Regions from separate parts of the Planomonospora sp. ID91781 genome, predicted to be linked through region 1. Evidence: riboswitches for the same ligand, from Rfam matches in the RefSeq annotation. Region 1 holds a riboswitch; the other holds the start of a gene.

Region 1 (7,748 bases):
GGCACCCCCTACCTGCAGGGCTCCTGCCCCTCCGGGCCCGGCTTCTGGTTCCCGCCCACCGTCCTGACGCCCGAGGTCACCGACCCGGCGTTCACCGAGGAGATCTTCGGCCCGGTGGTGTCGGTCGTCCCGTTCGACGACGAGGCCGACGCCGTACGGATCGCCAACGACACCCGGTACGGCCTCAGCGGCTCGATCTGGACCCGCGACGTGGGACGGGCGCTGCGCACGGCCCGCGCCGTCGAGGCGGGCAACCTCTCCGTCAACTCCCACTCGTCGGTGCGCTACTGGACGCCGTTCGGCGGGTTCAAGCAGTCCGGGCTCGGCCGCGAACTGGGGGCGGACGCCCTGGCCGCGTTCACCGAGACCAAGAACGTCTTCATTTCGGAGGATTGATGCAGGGAGGACCGATGCAGCGCCTGCAGGACCGGGTGGCCGTCATCACCGGGGCGGGGAGCGGGATCGGGCTGGCCACCGCGCGCCGGTTCGCCCAGGAGGGCGCGAAGGTGGTCTGCGCCGACGTCGACGAGACCGCCGGCGCGAAGGCCGCCGCCGAGGTGGGCGGCCTGTTCGTGCGCGCCGACGTCACCGACGAGGGCGACGTGATCCGGATGTACCAGGAGGCGGCCGACGCCTACGGCGGCGTGGACATCGCGTTCAACAACGCCGGCATCTCCCCGCCGGACGACGACTCGATCCTGGAGACCGGCCTGGACGCCTGGCGCCGGGTCCAGGAGGTCAACCTGACCAGCGTCTACCTGTGCTGCAAGCACGTCATCCCGCACATGCGGCGGCGCGGCGGGGGCTCCATCGTCAACACCGCGTCGTTCGTCGCGGTGATGGGCTCGGCGACCAGCCAGATCTCCTACACCGCCTCCAAGGGCGGCGTGCTGGCGATGTCGCGGGAGCTGGGCGTGCAGTTCGCCCGCGAGGGCATCCGGGTCAACGCGCTGTGCCCTGGACCGGTGAACACCCCGCTGCTGCAGGAGCTGTTCGCCGCCGACCCGGAGCGGGCGCAGCGCCGCCTGGTGCACGTCCCGCTCGGCCGGTTCGCCGAGGCCGCCGAGATCGCCGCCGCGGTGGCGTTCCTGGCCTCCGACGACGCGAGCTTCGTCACCGCCTCGCAGTTCCTCGTCGACGGTGGCATCTCCGGCGCCTACGTCACCCCGCTGTAGCCGTGTCCCGCCCCGTCATCGGCATCACCTGCTACGTCGAACCCGCCCGCTTCACCGTCTGGGAGACGACCGCGGCGCTCCTGCCGTACGGCTACGTCGACCACGTGGTCCGGGCGGGCGGCCGACCGGTGATCCTGCCCCCGGCGGGCGACCCCGCCGGTCTGCTCGACCGCCTGGACGGGCTGATCCTGGCCGGCGGCGGCGACGTCGACCCGGCCCGGTACGGCGAGCGCCCGCACGAGCGCACCAGCCACGTCCGGGACTTCCGCGACGACGCCGAACTGGGACTGGTCCGGGCGGCCCTGGAGCACGGCCTGCCGTTCCTGGGCGTCTGCCGCGGCCTGCAGATCCTCAACACGGCCCTGGGCGGAACCCTCTGCCAGCACCTGCCCGACGCGGTCGGCCACACCGGGCACGCCCCCGCGCCGGGGACCTTCGGCCGCATGCCGGTACGGCTCTCCCCCGGCAGCCGGATCGCGACGATCCTCGGCGCGGAGAGCCAGGACGTGGCCCACTACCACCACCAGGCCGCCGACCGGCTGGGCGACGGCCTGACCGTGACCGCCCGGAGCCAGGACGGCACCGTCGAGGCCGTGGAGCTGGCGGACCGCCCCTTCGCCCTGGCGGTCCAGTGGCACCCCGAGGCCGATGACGAATCGGCCCTGTTCGAGGCGCTCGTCGGGCACGCCCGCCGCTGAGCGCGCCGCCGGGCCAGGGCCGGGAGACCCGACAGCGGCGGCGACGGCCGGAACCGGGAGGCACGGCGCTGCGGAGACGACCGGGACCGGGAGACCCGGCGGCGCGGCGACGGCCGGAACCGGGAGACCCGGCGGCGCGGCGACGGCCGGAACCGGGAGACCCGGCGGCGCGGCGACGGCCGCGGATCAGGGGGACCCGGCGGCGCGGCGGTCCCGCCGGGGGATTTCGCTCGGCGGTCCCGGGCCGTTAGGCTGGCCGCGACACCGATGTGAACCCCGTGCGGGAGAGCGTCCTGACATCCAGGCCAGGACCCCTGAAGGAGCAAGCCCTCCCCGCGAACCTCTCAAGGCAAAGGACCGTGCGGGTAGGTGCCCTCTGGAAAGCAGGCCCCCGAGGTCTCGCCGAAGGTGAAAGTCCGGTAAAAACCGGGCGAAACTCTCAGGCATCCACGACAGAGGGGGAGGATGCTCTCATCCGACCCATGCCTGAGGTGCGATCATGCCCCGACCCACGCCACTGCGCGGCGTCCATACGTCTCTCGGCGCGACCCTGACCGACTTCGCGGGCTGGCTCATGCCGCTCCGCTACGGCAGCGAGTCCGCCGAGCACAACGCGGTCCGTCAGGCCGCGGGCCTGTTCGACCTCTCCCACATGGGCGAGATCTTCGTGACCGGGCCGCAGGCCGGCCAGGCCCTCGACTACGCGCTCGTCGGCCACCTGTCCGTACTGGAGCCCGGCCGCGCCCGCTACACCATGATCGTCAACTCCCGCGGCGGCGTGCTGGACGACCTGATCGTCTACCGCCTCGCCCCCGAGGAGTTCATGGTCGTCGCCAACGCCTCCAACTACCCCGCGGTCGCCGCCAGGCTCGCCGAACGGGCCAAGGGCTTCGACGCCGCCGTCGAGGACCGCTCCGAGCAGTACGCGCTCGTCGCGGTCCAGGGCCCCAGGTCCCAGGAGATCCTCGCCGCGCTCACCGACGCCGACCTCGCCGGCCTCAAGTACTACGCCGGGCTGCCCGCCACCGTCGCCGGCCGCGAGGCGCTCATCGCCCGCACCGGCTACACCGGCGAGGACGGCTTCGAGCTGTTCGTCGCCAACGACGACGCCGAGCCGCTGTGGACCGCGCTCACCGAGGCGGGCGCGCCGCACGGCCTGCTCCCCGCCGGCCTGTCCGCCCGCGACACCCTCCGCCTGGAGGCGGGCATGCCGCTGTACGGCAACGAGCTGTCCACCGCCCTCACCCCGTTCGACGCCGGCCTCGGCCGTGTGGTGAAGTTTGACAAACCGGGCGACTTCGTCGGCCGGGCGGCCCTCGAACCCCTCAAGGACGTCCCCCCGGCCCGCCGCCTGACGGGCCTGGTCGCGGCCGGCCGCCGCGTGCCCCGCCACGGCTACCCGGTGGTGCTGGCCTCCGGCGGCAGCACGGTCGTCGGCGAGGTCACCAGCGGGGCCCCCTCGCAGTCGCTCGGCAGGCCCATCGCCATGGCCTACGTGGACACCGCCGCGACGGGGGAAGCGCTGGCGGTGGACATCCGGGGCCGCCACGAGCCGGTCGAGGTCGTCGACCTGCCTTTCTACAGGAGGAACAAGTGAGCAGCATTCCCGACGAACTGCACTACACCAAGGAACACGAGTGGATCGCGGGCGTCGACGACGGCCTGACCCTCACCGTGGGCATCACCGCCTACGCCGCCGAGGCCCTCGGTGACGTGGTCTACGTGCAGGTCCCCGAGGTCGGCACGACCGTCGCCGCCGGCGACGCGGTCGGCGAGGTCGAGTCGACCAAGTCGGTCAGCGACATCTACGCCCCCGTCGGCGGCGAGGTCGTCGAGGTCAACACCGCCGTCGTCGACGACCCCTCCCTGGTCAACGGCGACCCGTACGGCGAGGGCTGGCTGTTCCGCGTCCGCCTCGAAGGCGAGGCCGCCGACCTGCTCTCCGCCGAGGAGTACACCGCCCTCACCTCCGGCGAATCCTGAAATCTTCTCTCCCGCACCGTGATCGCGCGCGCCACCCGGCGCGCGCGGTCCCGGTGACGTAAGGACAAGGACCGATCAATGGCGATCAGCGTCTTCGACCTCTTCAAAATCGGCATCGGCCCCTCCAGCTCCCACACCGGTGGACCGATGGCCGCCGCCCACCGCTTCGCCCGCGGCCTCGACCGCGACGGCCTGCTGGACAAGACCGCCCGCGTCGAGGCCGTGCTGTACGGCTCCCTCGGCCTGACCGGCAAGGGCCACGGCAGCGACAAGGCCGTCCTGCTCGGCCTGTCCGGCGAGAAGCCCGAACTCGTCGACGTCGACACCGTCGACGAGCGGCTGGCCGCCATGAGGTCCTCCGGGACCATCCTGCTGTACCGCTCCCGCGAGATCCCCTTCGTCGTCGGCGAGGACCTCGTCTTCGAGCGGAAGATCTCGCTGCCCGGCCACCCCAACGGCATGCGCTTCACCGCCTTCGACGAGAACGGCGAGACCCTCCGCGAGAAGGTCTACTACTCCGTCGGCGGCGGTTTCGTCGTCGACGAGAACGCCACCGGCGCCGACCGCATCAAGCCCGACGACACCGAGCTGCCGCACCCCTTCACCACCGCCGCCGAACTGCTCGCCCGGTGCCGCGAGACCGGCCTGTCCGTCTCCGGCCTGATGCTCGAGAACGAGAAGGCCTTCGGCCGCACCGAGGACGAGATCCGCGCCCGCCTGCTCGACCTGTGGCGCGTCATGTCCGAGTGCGTACGGCGCGGCATCGCCAAGGAGGGCATGCTCCCCGGCGGCCTCAAGGTCCGCAGGCGCGCCCACCAGCTCCACCGGCAGCTGCAGGCCGAGGACCCCGGCAGCGACCCCCTCCAGACGATGGACTGGGTCTCCCTGTTCGCCCTCGCCGTCAACGAGGAGAACGCCGCCGGCGGCCGCATCGTCACCGCCCCCACCAACGGCGCGGCCGGCATCATCCCCGCCGTCCTCACCTACTACGACCGCTTCGTCCGCAGAGCCGACGGCGCGGACGGCCGGCCCGGCGGCGGCGCGGACGACGACGGCGTCGTCCGCTTCCTGCTCACCGCCGGAGCCATCGGCGTGCTGTTCAAGGAGAACGCCTCCATCTCCGGCGCCGAGGTCGGCTGCCAGGGCGAGGTCGGCTCGGCCTGCTCGATGGCCGCCGCCGGACTCACCGAGGTGCTCGGCGGCACCCCCGAGCAGGTGGAGAACGCCGCCGAGATCGGCATCGAGCACAACCTCGGCCTGACCTGCGACCCCGTCGGGGGCCTGGTCCAGATCCCGTGCATCGAGCGCAACGCCGTCGCCTCCATCAAGGCCATCACCGCCGCCCGCATCGCGCTGCGCGGCGACGGCCGGCACTTCGTCGCCCTCGACAAGGCCATCAAGACCATGCGCGACACCGGCCGCGACATGCTCGACAAGTACAAGGAGACCAGCCGCGGCGGCCTCGCCGTCAACGTCATCGAGTGCTGACGGCGGACGTCCGCCCGGAAGGCCCCGCCCCGGCGGCCCCGGGCGGACGTCCGGCCGTCCGGAGACATCCAGGTATCCGGGCGGACATCCGGATATCCAGGCGGACATCCGGGCGGACACTGCGAACACCGCCAAGCGCCGCGAAGTTCTCCATCGCGGACGAGACCGCCCGCCTCTGGAGCTATCGTGGTCAACCTGTTCGTGAAGGTCAGGGAGGTCGCGTGACGACGGAAGCCCAACCGGCGGACCGCTTCCTCCGCACCCACTGGCTGTTCCTGGTCGCGCTGCTGGCGGGCGGCGGCCTGCGGGCCCTCGCCGTACTCGGCTACCGCCCCGCCCTGTGGTTCTGGCCCGACTCCTTCACCCACCTCGACGCCGCCCTCGCCCTCCGCCCCACCGGGTCGCACTCCTCCGGCTACCCCCTCTTCCTGCGGCTGCTGAGCCCGCTGCAGAGCGTGCAGGCCGTGGTCGTCGCCCAGCACCTGTTCGGCCTCGCCACCGCCTGCTGCGTCTACCTCCTGCTGCGCCGTCTGGCCCGCCTCCCCGGCTGGGGCGCCACCCTCGCCGCGCTCCCCGCCCTGCTCGACGCCCACCAGATCCGGCTCGAACACCTCGTCACGGCGGACGCGCTCTTCCAGTCCCTCGCCGTGCTCGCCCTCACCCTGCTGCTGTGGAACCGCCGCCCGTCCGCCCGGACCGCCCTGCTCGCCGGGGCCCTCCTGGCCGCGGCCGCCGCCACCCGCGCCCTCGGCCTGCCGCTGCTCCTGCTGGTCCTCGTCTGCCTGGCCGTCCGCCGCGCCGGCTGGAGAGCCGTCACCGCCACCGCCGCGGCCGCCGCCCTGGTCCTCGGCGCGCACGCCGTCTGGTTCGCGGCCGAGTTCGGCGACCACGGCCTGACCCGCGGCAACGCCCACTTCTGGGCCCGCACGACGACCTTCGCCGACTGCGCCAGGATCAGGCCCACCGGCCCCGCGGCCGCCCTCTGCCCCGCCGAACCGCTCGGCGAGCGCAAACCGCCCTCCGCCTACCTCTCCGACGGCGGCTCGCCGCTGAACACGTTCCCTGGCTCCCCCGCCGAACGCGACGCGCTCGCCGGCGACTTCGCCCTGCAGGCCGTCAGAGCCCAGCCCGCCGACTTCCTGCGCACCGGACTCGCCGACCTCGCCCACGTCTTCGACTGGGACCGGCGCGTCCACCCCACCGCCGAGGACCAGAGCGCCCACGTCTTCCCCGACGCCGCCGCCTCCCCGCCCGACACCCCCGCCGCCGGCGGCCGCACCGCCGCCGAACTCGCCACCGCCTACCAGGCCGACCCCGGCGAACCGCGCCTCGTCGACCCCTACGCGGGCTGGCTGCGCGCCTACCAGGAACACGGCTTCCTGCGCGGCCCCTTCCTCGGCGTCGTCCTGGCCATCGGCCTGATCGGCGTCCTGACCCGCTGGCGGCGCCTCGGCGGCGCCCTCCTCCCGCCCTGGACCGCGGCCGCCGTCCTGATCGCGCTGCCGCAGTTCACCACGGCCTTCGACCACCGCCACGCGGTGGTCGCCGCCCCTTTCGCCTGCCTGGCCGCCGGGCTGGCCTTCGGCGGGCGCGACTCCGAGACCGCCGCCGGCACCCCCGGCGCCCCCACCGAGAACTCCGCTGAGGGCCCCGTGAACCCCCCGGGCGAGGCCGCCCGGCGGGCCTCAGCGACGGCGGACGTGCACCCGGACGGAAACCCCCAGCGCATCGTCCCCTATCGCCCGCCGAACCCTGTCGACGGCGTCCTCGTTCATCCGCGCTACGAGCTCGCCGACGTCGGTCGCGGGCCCGCAGCGTACCCCGATCCGGATCCGGTCCCCCTCGACCGTGCGGACCCGGACCCGGCTCAGCCCTTCGACTTCTTTAAGCGCGACCCCCAGCATCGCGATCCCGGTCTCACTGCGGCGGCCCCGCCGCCCCCAGCCCAGGGACCGCAGCAGCCAGCGGACCGCGACAAGCCCCAGTACTACAAGTACTAACGCCGCCAGCCACCCCGCCCCGGGATCCTCCGCCAGCCGCGCCGGCAGCCCGGGATCCAGCACCGGCGCCTCCGCCGCGTGTCCCGGGACCTCCCCCAGCCCGCGCAGCACGCCGTACCCTCCCGCCCCGGCCAGCACCAGCCCGGTGACGGTCAGACCGACGCGGTTGCCCAGATATGCCCTCATCAGCCCCTCCGCCCGCACAGACCACCCGGAAACATCCTCATCGGACCCTCCGACCCGCGCCGACCGCCCGGGAACGCCCGCGTCCGATCCCCCGGCCGCACAGCCCACCCGGAAAGACCCTCATCAGATCCCCCGGCCGCGCAACCGCACCACGACCTCGTCGCCGCACACCGCGCCCAGAGCGGCCAGCCGGTCCCCGACCTCCGCCCCCACCCGGC
Region 2 (7,748 bases), on a different contig from region 1:
ATGACCGATGCCATGCCCCCGCGCAGGGTGCAGACTGGGAACGTGCAGGAAAACCACGACATCCGCCAGGACATGCGCGCCACCCTCGACGCCCGGCGCGAACTGGGCCCCGAGTACGAAACGGCGCTCGTCGAGTCGTTCGTCGAACGGCTCGACGCGACCATCGCCGCCCGCGTGCGGGCCGAGGTGCATGCCACCGGCTCCGCACCCTACGGACCGCCCCCCAAGAAGCAGCGCAGGAGCGGTGATTCGTCGGCCACGATCGCGCTGGGCTCACTGGGCATCGGCATCCCGCTGACCGGCATCGCCGCGGGCGAGGCCGGGGTCGCCGGCCTGCTGCTCGCCTGGGGCGGCATCATCGCGGTCAACCTCGCCCACGCGCTGGGCGGCTGGCGCCGCCGCGACTACCGCGACTACTGATCCGGCCGCCGTCCCCCGCCGGGGCCGTGCCCCCCCGGAGGGGGTGCTCCCACGGGTGGATCGGCCGCCGGGCCGGACGGCCCGGCCCCCGAGCGGTGCCCGGTCCGCCCGCTCCCAGCAGGGACCGTGACACGGCTCCTGCTCCGTCCCGCATGAGGGTGGGCCCGCGGCGGCGGAACCGCCACTCGCTACGGCAGGTCGCGGTCGCGGCGCAGCCGGACCTGGGCGGCCAGCCGCTCGTCGGCATGGCCGAGGCCGTAGTCCCACACCCGCTCGGCGTCCTCGTCGCGCCCCCGCAGCGGGAGCGTCCGGGCCAGGAGCTCGATGGCCAGCGCGCTCGTCTCGACGTCGCCGCCCTCCTCCACCGCCCCCTCGAACTCCGCGCACGCCAGTTCCAGGTGCGCCACGCCGAGCAGCACCCGCAGCCGCGGCGGATCGGCCACGTCCGGCACCGCCAGCGCCTCCAGGAGCACGTCGGCCGCTTCCCCGGGTTCCCCCTCCTCCAGGAGGAACTCCGCCAGCCGCTGGGCCGCCCGGGAGGCGATCTCCGGGTCCCCGGTGGCCAGGGCGGCCCGCAGCGCCTCCTCCGCCTCCCGCTCGTCCGCGGCCAGCCGGGCCAGGGCCATGTGCGCCAGCGGTGCGTAGCCGGGGTTCCCGAGCCCCAGGGCGGCCTGCCAGGCCGCCCTGGCCTGATCGGTCAGGTCCTCGCTCTCGAAGCTCTCGGCGAGCAGGCAGGCCGCCTGCGCGGCGAACTCCGGATGCCCCGTCGCCAGCGCGGTGCGCGCGGCGGCACGGGCCCCCGGCACGTCCCCCCGCTCCTGGAGCACCACGGCCAGCCCCACCGCTGCCTGGGCCCGGTCGGGCCCGTCGGCGTCGGCGGCCAGCTCGGCGAAGATCGCGGCGGCGCCGTCCAGGTCGCCGTCCTCGGCCAGCCTGCGCGCGACCTCCAGGGGGTGTGTGTCGACGTCCGGCATTCAAGATCCTCCCCGGGTAAGGAACGGCCCCGAGCCTAACGACTCGGGGCCGTCCGCGTCTTCGCATACGCGGTGATCCGTGCGGTCCCGCGGGCGGGCCGTACGGCGGGCGGGTCAGTCCTCGTACGCCTCCAGCGGCGGGCAGGAGCAGACGAGGTTGCGGTCGCCGTAGGCCTGGTCGATGCGGCGCACCGGCGACCAGTACTTGCCCTCGCGCAGCGACGGCACCGGGTAGGCGGCCTCGGTGCGCGTGTAGGCGTGGGACCACTCGTCGGCGGCGACGCAGTCGGCGGTGTGCGGCGCGTTGCGCAGCGGGTTGTCGGTCCGGTCGTAGGCCCCCGAGGCGACCTTCCCGATCTCCTCCCGGATCGCGATCATCGCGTCGCAGAACCGGTCGAGCTCGGCCAGGTCCTCGCTCTCGGTCGGCTCGATCATCAGCGTCCCGGCCACCGGGAAGGACATGGTCGGCGCGTGGAAGCCGTAGTCGACCAGGCGCTTGGCCACGTCGTCGACGGTGACGCCGGTCTCCTTGGTGATCTGGCGCAGGTCGACGATGCACTCGTGGGCGACCAGCCCGCCCCGGCCGGTGTACAGGACCGGGTAGTGCGGAGCCAGTCGGCGGGCCAGGTAGTTGGCCGACAGGATGGCCTGCTCGGTCGCGGCCTTGAGGCCCTCGCCGCCCATCATCCGGATGTAGGCCCAGGAGATCGGCAGGATGCCGGCCGAGCCGTACGGCGCGGCGGAGACCGGGCCGACCGCCGAGCCCTCGCGCAGCGGGTGGCCGGGCAGGTAGTCGGCGAGGTGGGCGCGGACCGCGACCGGGCCGACACCGGGGCCGCCGCCGCCGTGCGGGATGCAGAAGGTCTTGTGCAGGTTCAGGTGGGACACGTCGGCTCCGAACTCGCCGGGCTTGGCCAGGCCGACCAGGGCGTTGAGGTTGGCGCCGTCGACGTAGACCTGGCCGCCGGCCTCGTGGACCAGCTCGCAGACCCGGGTGATGCCCTCCTCGTACACGCCGTGCGTGGACGGGTAGGTGACCATGATCGCGGCGAGCCGGTCGCGGTGCGCCTCGATCTTGGCCTCCAGGTCGCCGAGGTCGACGTTGCCGTCGTCGTCGCAGGCCACCACGACCACCTTCATGCCCGCCATGACGGCGCTGGCGGCGTTGGTGCCGTGCGCCGAGGACGGGATGAGGCAGACCTCGCGACCGGCCTCGCCCCGAGCCCGGTGGTAGGCGCGGATGGCCAGCAGGCCGGCGAACTCGCCCTGGGAGCCGGCGTTGGGCTGGATCGACACGGCGTCGTAGCCGGTGACCTCGGCCAGCCAGCGCTCCAGCTCCCTGATGAGCTCCAGATAGCCCTCGACCTGGTCCTCGGGGGCGTACGGGTGCAGGCCGGCGAACTCCGGCCAGGTGATCGGCTCCATCTCGGTGGTCGCGTTGAGCTTCATGGTGCAGGAGCCCAGCGGGATCATCGACCGGTCGAGCGCGACGTCCTTGTCCTGGAGCCGGCGCAGGTAGCGCAGGAGCGCGGTCTCGGAGCGGTGGGCGTGGAAGACCGGGTGGGTGAGGTAGTCGCTCGTGCGCAGCAGCTCGGCGGGGAGCGCGTCGTGCGCGGCGGCGTCCAGGTCGGCCAGGACCGCGCCGCTGACCTCGAAGGCGGCCAGGACCTGCTCCAGGTGGAGCAGCTCGGTCTTCTCGTCGCAGCTGACGCCCACGTGGTCGGCGTCGACCAGGCGGAGGTTGACCCCGTTGTCGCGGGCGGTCGCGACGACCCGCTCCGCGCGGCCGGGCACCCGGGCGAGCACGGTGTCGAAGAAGACGTCGTGCACGACCTCCACGCCGCCCTGGCGCAGGCCCTCGGCGAGCACCACGGCGAGCCGGTGCACGCGCCGGGCGATCCGGCGCAGGCCGTCGGGGCCGTGGTGGACGGCGTACATGCCGGCGATCACGGCGAGCAGCACCTGCGCGGTGCAGATGTTGCTGGTGGCCTTCTCCCGGCGGATGTGCTGCTCGCGGGTCTGCAGCGCGAGCCGGTAGGCGGGGCGCCCGTCGGCGTCCTGGGAGACGCCGACCAGCCGGCCGGGCATCTGCCTCTGGAGACCCTCGCGGACCGCCATGTAGGCCGCGTGCGGGCCGCCGAAGCCGAGCGGGACGCCGAACCGCTGGGAGGAGCCGATCGCGATGTCGGCGCCGAGCTCGCCGGGCGGGGTGAGCACCGTGAGCGCCAGCAGGTCGGCGGCGGCCACGACCTGGGCGCCGCGGGCGCGGGCGGCCTCGGCGACCGCGCGGAAGTCGCGGATCCGGCCGCTCGCGCCGGGGTACTGCACCAGGACGCCGAAGCACTCGGGGAGCTCCCCGGACAGGTCGCTCTCGACCAGCTCGATGCCGAGCGGCTCGGCGCGGGTGCGCAGCACGGCCTTGGTCTGCGGCAGCGCGTCGGCGTCGACCACGAACACGTCCGACTTCGCCCGGCCGGCGCGGCGGGCCAGGGTCATCGCCTCGGCCGCGGCGGTGGCCTCGTCCAGCAGGGAGGCGCCGGCGATGTCGAGCCCGGTGAGGTCGGAGACGACCGTCTGGAAGTTGAGCAGGGCCTCCAGCCGGCCCTGGGAGATCTCCGGCTGGTAGGGGGTGTACGCGGTGTACCAGCCGGGGTTCTCCAGCAGGTTGCGGCGGATGACCGCGGGGGTGACCGTGTCGTGGTAGCCGAGGCCGATCATCGAGGTGAGCACGGTGTTGCGGGCGGCCAGCGCGCGCAGCTCCCCGATCGCCTCGGTCTCGCTCGCCGCCGAGGGCAGCTCCAGCCGGTCCGCGGAGCGGATCACCTCGGGCACGGCCACCGCGGTCAGGTCGGCGACGGAGGCGAATCCGACCGCCTCCAGCATGCGGGTCTGGTCGGCGTCGTCGGGCCCGATGTGGCGGGTGGCGAACGGCGGGGGGGCGAGCTCGCTGAGGGGTGACAGGTCGGTCATGGAAAGCCTCCCGAGGCGGTGGAGACCGGCGCTGGGCGCGGGCGTACGGGCCGGATCTCCCCCTCTGTCATCTCGACCTGAGAGCTTCACCTGCCCCTGACGGGGAGGCTTTCACCGTCGGTGAGACGCGCCTGGCGGACGCACCTGCTTTCCAGAGTTGCCTCGTCCGTGCGGTACAGGGTGCCTGAGAGATTCCGGGGAGGTTGCTCCTTCGGCGCCCCGACCATGGTCGGGGTCTCTCCCGCACAGGGTCGTCAGCGAGAACAACTTTACCCCGTGCGCCGAGCCTGCCGACGGCGGGCCAGCTCATCGCCGGGGTGATCGCCTAAAGGGCCTTCGTCGCTCTCCGCACGCTCGCCGGGAAGCTCCGCCAGGGAGCCCTCCACCTCCTGCCAGACCCGGCCCAGCGCGATGCCGAACACACCTTGGCCGCCCTGCAGCAGGTCGATGACCTCGTCGGGCGAGGTGCACTCGTAGACGCTGGCCCCGTCGCTCATCAGGGTGATCTGGGCCAGGTCGCCGGCCCCGCGGGAGCGCAGGTGGTGCACGGCGATCCGGATCTGCTGCAGGGAGACGCCCGTGTCGAGCAGGCGTTTGACGACCTTGAGCACCAGGATGTCGCGGAAGCCGTACAGCCGCTGGGTGCCGGAGCCGTGGGCGGCCCTGACGGTGGGCTCCACCAGGCCGGTGCGCGCCCAGTAGTCCAGCTGCCGGTAGGTGATCCCGGCAGCGGTGCAGGCCGTGGGGCCTCGATAGCCGACGTCGGCGGGCGGGCTCACCGGTCGCCCGTCGAACAGCAGGCCTTCTTCTCCGGCGCGCTGGCGCGCCGACCGGCGCCGCCCCGGATCATCCTGGCCGGCCGCCTTTCCTTCGCCGCTGCTGACCGCCACTGCGGACCTCCGGCTTTCTCTCATCCCATGGCCTGATCTGGGGGTTTGTACACGGCCACAGGTTCACTCGCACCGTAAGACTGGGATCTGCCTCAGTCAACGACCCCACTCGGCGCGTCGTGAAGCGTAAATGCACCGAAATTCCTACCCCGCACGGCCGAAGTCCTCCGGCGAGATCTGGTCAAGGAACTCCCTGAACTTCTCCACCTCGTCCTCCTGCCCCTCCTGGTCCTCAGGAATGATCACTCCGGCCTCCCTGACGACGTCCTCGCTGGCGAAGATGCGGGCACCGGTGCGCAGGGCCAGGGCGATGGAGTCCGACGGCCGGGCGCTCACCTCGGCCCCGTTGGAGAACACCAGGTCCGCGAAGAAGATCCCCTCCCGGAGCGCGACGATGTTCACCGTGGTCAGCCGGACCCCGAGCGCGTCGATGACGTCACGGAACAGGTCGTGCGTGAGCGGCCGGGGCGGCGGCTCCTCGGCCTGCGCCATGGCGATCGCGGTCGCCTCGGTCATCCCGATCCAGATCGGCAGGTAGCGCTCCCCGTGTGCCTCCTTCAGCAGGACGATCGGCTGGTTGGAGGGCATCTCGACCCGGACGCCCACGACCTCCATCTGCAACACGGGCTGCTCCGTTTTCGCTGGGTTCAACCGTTTCATTCAACGTAACACCCGCGGGGGCGCGGGCGCCCGGTCAGGCCCTCACCGGCCCAGGACCCCACGAACACCGGAACGCAGCAGCGAGGCGTGCAATTCCAGCAGCAGGCCGGAGATCTCCCTGGCGGTCTCGTCGGCCCGGTCGATCGCACCGGGCGCGCGACGGCGCAGCAGCGGCGCGACGGCCTGCTCCACGAGCCCGGCCTCCCGCTCGGCGGCGGCCCTGACCGCCCTCAGGTGGCGGGCCCGGAGACCGAAGGCGGACAGCGCGCCGACGCTGCGGGCCACGGCCAGCGCCTCGGCGTCGTAGTGCCGGGCCACGGCCGCCAGCAGTCCGTAGTCCTCGAGCTCGGCCAGGGTCTCCTCGTCGATCTCGGCGGCGGCCAGGAGCTCCTCGCGGCTGAGCCGGACCTCCGGCTGCGCCTCCGAGGGCACGGCGCGCGGCCGGGCGACGGGCCGCTCCTCGCGGTCGGCCTCCTCCAGCCGGTCCTTGATCACGCGCAGCGGCAGGTAGCGGTCACGCTGCTCGCTGAGGATGTAGCGGAGCCGCTCGACGTCGGCGTAGGTGAACTTGCGGTAGCCGGAGGGACTGCGCTCCGGTTCGATCAACCCCTCGCCCTCCAAGAAACGGATCTTGGAGATGCTGACGTCGGGGAACTCGCCCTGCAGCAGGGCGAGCACCTCCCCGATGCTCATGTGCGCACGAGCGGCCTGCGGGCTCATCATCCTCCAGCGGCGCCGCGGGTGAGGAACACCAGGCGGAACTTGCCGATCTGCACCTCGTCACCGCCGTAGAGCGGGACCTCCTCGATCCGCTCGCGGTTGACGTAGGTGCCGTTGAGACTGCCCACGTCGCGGACGGTGAACACGCCGCCGCCGCGCCGGTAGAACTCCACGTGGCGCCGCGAGACGGTGATGTCGTCCAGGAAGATGTCGCTCTCCGGGTGGCGGCCCACGGTGGTGAGGTCACTGTCCAGCAGGAAGCGACTGCCGGCGTTGGGACCGCGCTGGACGACGAGCAGGGCCGTGCCCGGGGGCAACTGCTCGACGGCCTGCCGCTCGGCGAGGAGCGCCTCCCCTGTCTCCGCCTCGTAGGCCTCGATCCCGGAGAGGGAGATCGTCGACGTGCTGTCTCCGGGTGTCTCGGCTCTGGTCAGCGGCGACCCGCAGCGAGAACAGAAACGCGCGTCCTCGGGGTTGGCATGACCGCACTGCGTGCAGTAGACGCTCGGCATCGATCGGCTCGGCCTCCTACCGCGAAGGCGCGGCAACGGTGCTCGGGGATGCGCGCCTCGCTTCTTCGCTTCTCAAGTGTTTGCTCAAACTGCGAATGCCGCAACTTACGCCGCTGAGGCGCAAAGGTCAAGGCGAGCACTGGACCGGGGGTTCGGTCGGGGACAAAGTTACAGGCGGGGAAGGCCCAAGGTCCATATCTTCGCCAAGCCGGGCGCGTCGCGCCGCCCGCCAGGTTCTCCCACGTCCCTCAGACCTCTCCCGTCCCGGACTCCCTCCGCCCCGCAGGCCCTCGATCCCCGCCCGCCCGGCGGGGTCACCCGGCTCACGGGCCGGCCGCCCGTTCCACGATCCGGGCCCAGTGCTCCAGCAGGACCTGCGCGGAGTCGGCGTCGGGCCCCTCGGCCCACAGGTGGGTGACCGCCTCGGAGGGGTCGGGCAGGACCAGCGTCCAGCTCCCGTCCTCGCCGACGACCCGCACGCCGTCGGTGGTGTCGATGCGCTGGCGCTCGGCCGCCTCGATGACCGAGCGCATCACCGCCCCCTTGGCCGCCCAGGGGGTCGGCACCGTACGGCGCAGCAGCCTGGCGACGGGGATCCTGGC

Evidence for each region. Region 1 has a riboswitch for glycine ahead of gcvT (glycine cleavage system aminomethyltransferase GcvT). Riboswitches for the same ligand answer to the same signal wherever they lie in the genome.
Region 2: it holds a riboswitch for glycine, as region 1 does, so the genes downstream of both, gcvP (aminomethyl-transferring glycine dehydrogenase) here and gcvT (glycine cleavage system aminomethyltransferase GcvT) in region 1, are expected to answer to the same signal.

Annotation. Positions count from the first base shown of each region.
Region 1 is NZ_JABTEY010000001.1:2,433,954-2,441,701, reverse strand. It holds gene HS048_RS11165 (aldehyde dehydrogenase) at 1-396, shown strand, start outside; gene HS048_RS11160 (3-oxoacyl-ACP reductase) at 411-1,175, shown strand; gene HS048_RS11155 (gamma-glutamyl-gamma-aminobutyrate hydrolase family protein) at 1,178-1,873, shown strand; glycine riboswitch at 2,145-2,243, shown strand; glycine riboswitch at 2,244-2,339, shown strand; gene gcvT (glycine cleavage system aminomethyltransferase GcvT) at 2,373-3,470, shown strand; gene gcvH (glycine cleavage system protein GcvH) at 3,467-3,856, shown strand; gene HS048_RS11140 (L-serine ammonia-lyase) at 3,935-5,344, shown strand; gene HS048_RS11135 (hypothetical protein) at 5,566-7,344, shown strand; gene HS048_RS11130 (DUF6286 domain-containing protein) at 7,654-7,748, opposite strand, start outside.
Region 2 is NZ_JABTEY010000002.1:81,645-89,392, reverse strand. It holds gene HS048_RS19595 (hypothetical protein) at 43-420, shown strand; gene HS048_RS19590 (hypothetical protein) at 609-1,394, opposite strand; gene gcvP (aminomethyl-transferring glycine dehydrogenase) at 1,509-4,364, opposite strand; glycine riboswitch at 4,526-4,618, opposite strand; gene HS048_RS19580 (MerR family transcriptional regulator) at 4,634-5,254, opposite strand; gene HS048_RS19575 (bifunctional nuclease family protein) at 5,399-5,878, opposite strand; gene HS048_RS19570 (MerR family transcriptional regulator) at 5,957-6,607, opposite strand; gene HS048_RS19565 (FHA domain-containing protein) at 6,634-7,146, opposite strand; gene HS048_RS19560 (mannose-1-phosphate guanyltransferase) at 7,470-7,748, opposite strand, start outside.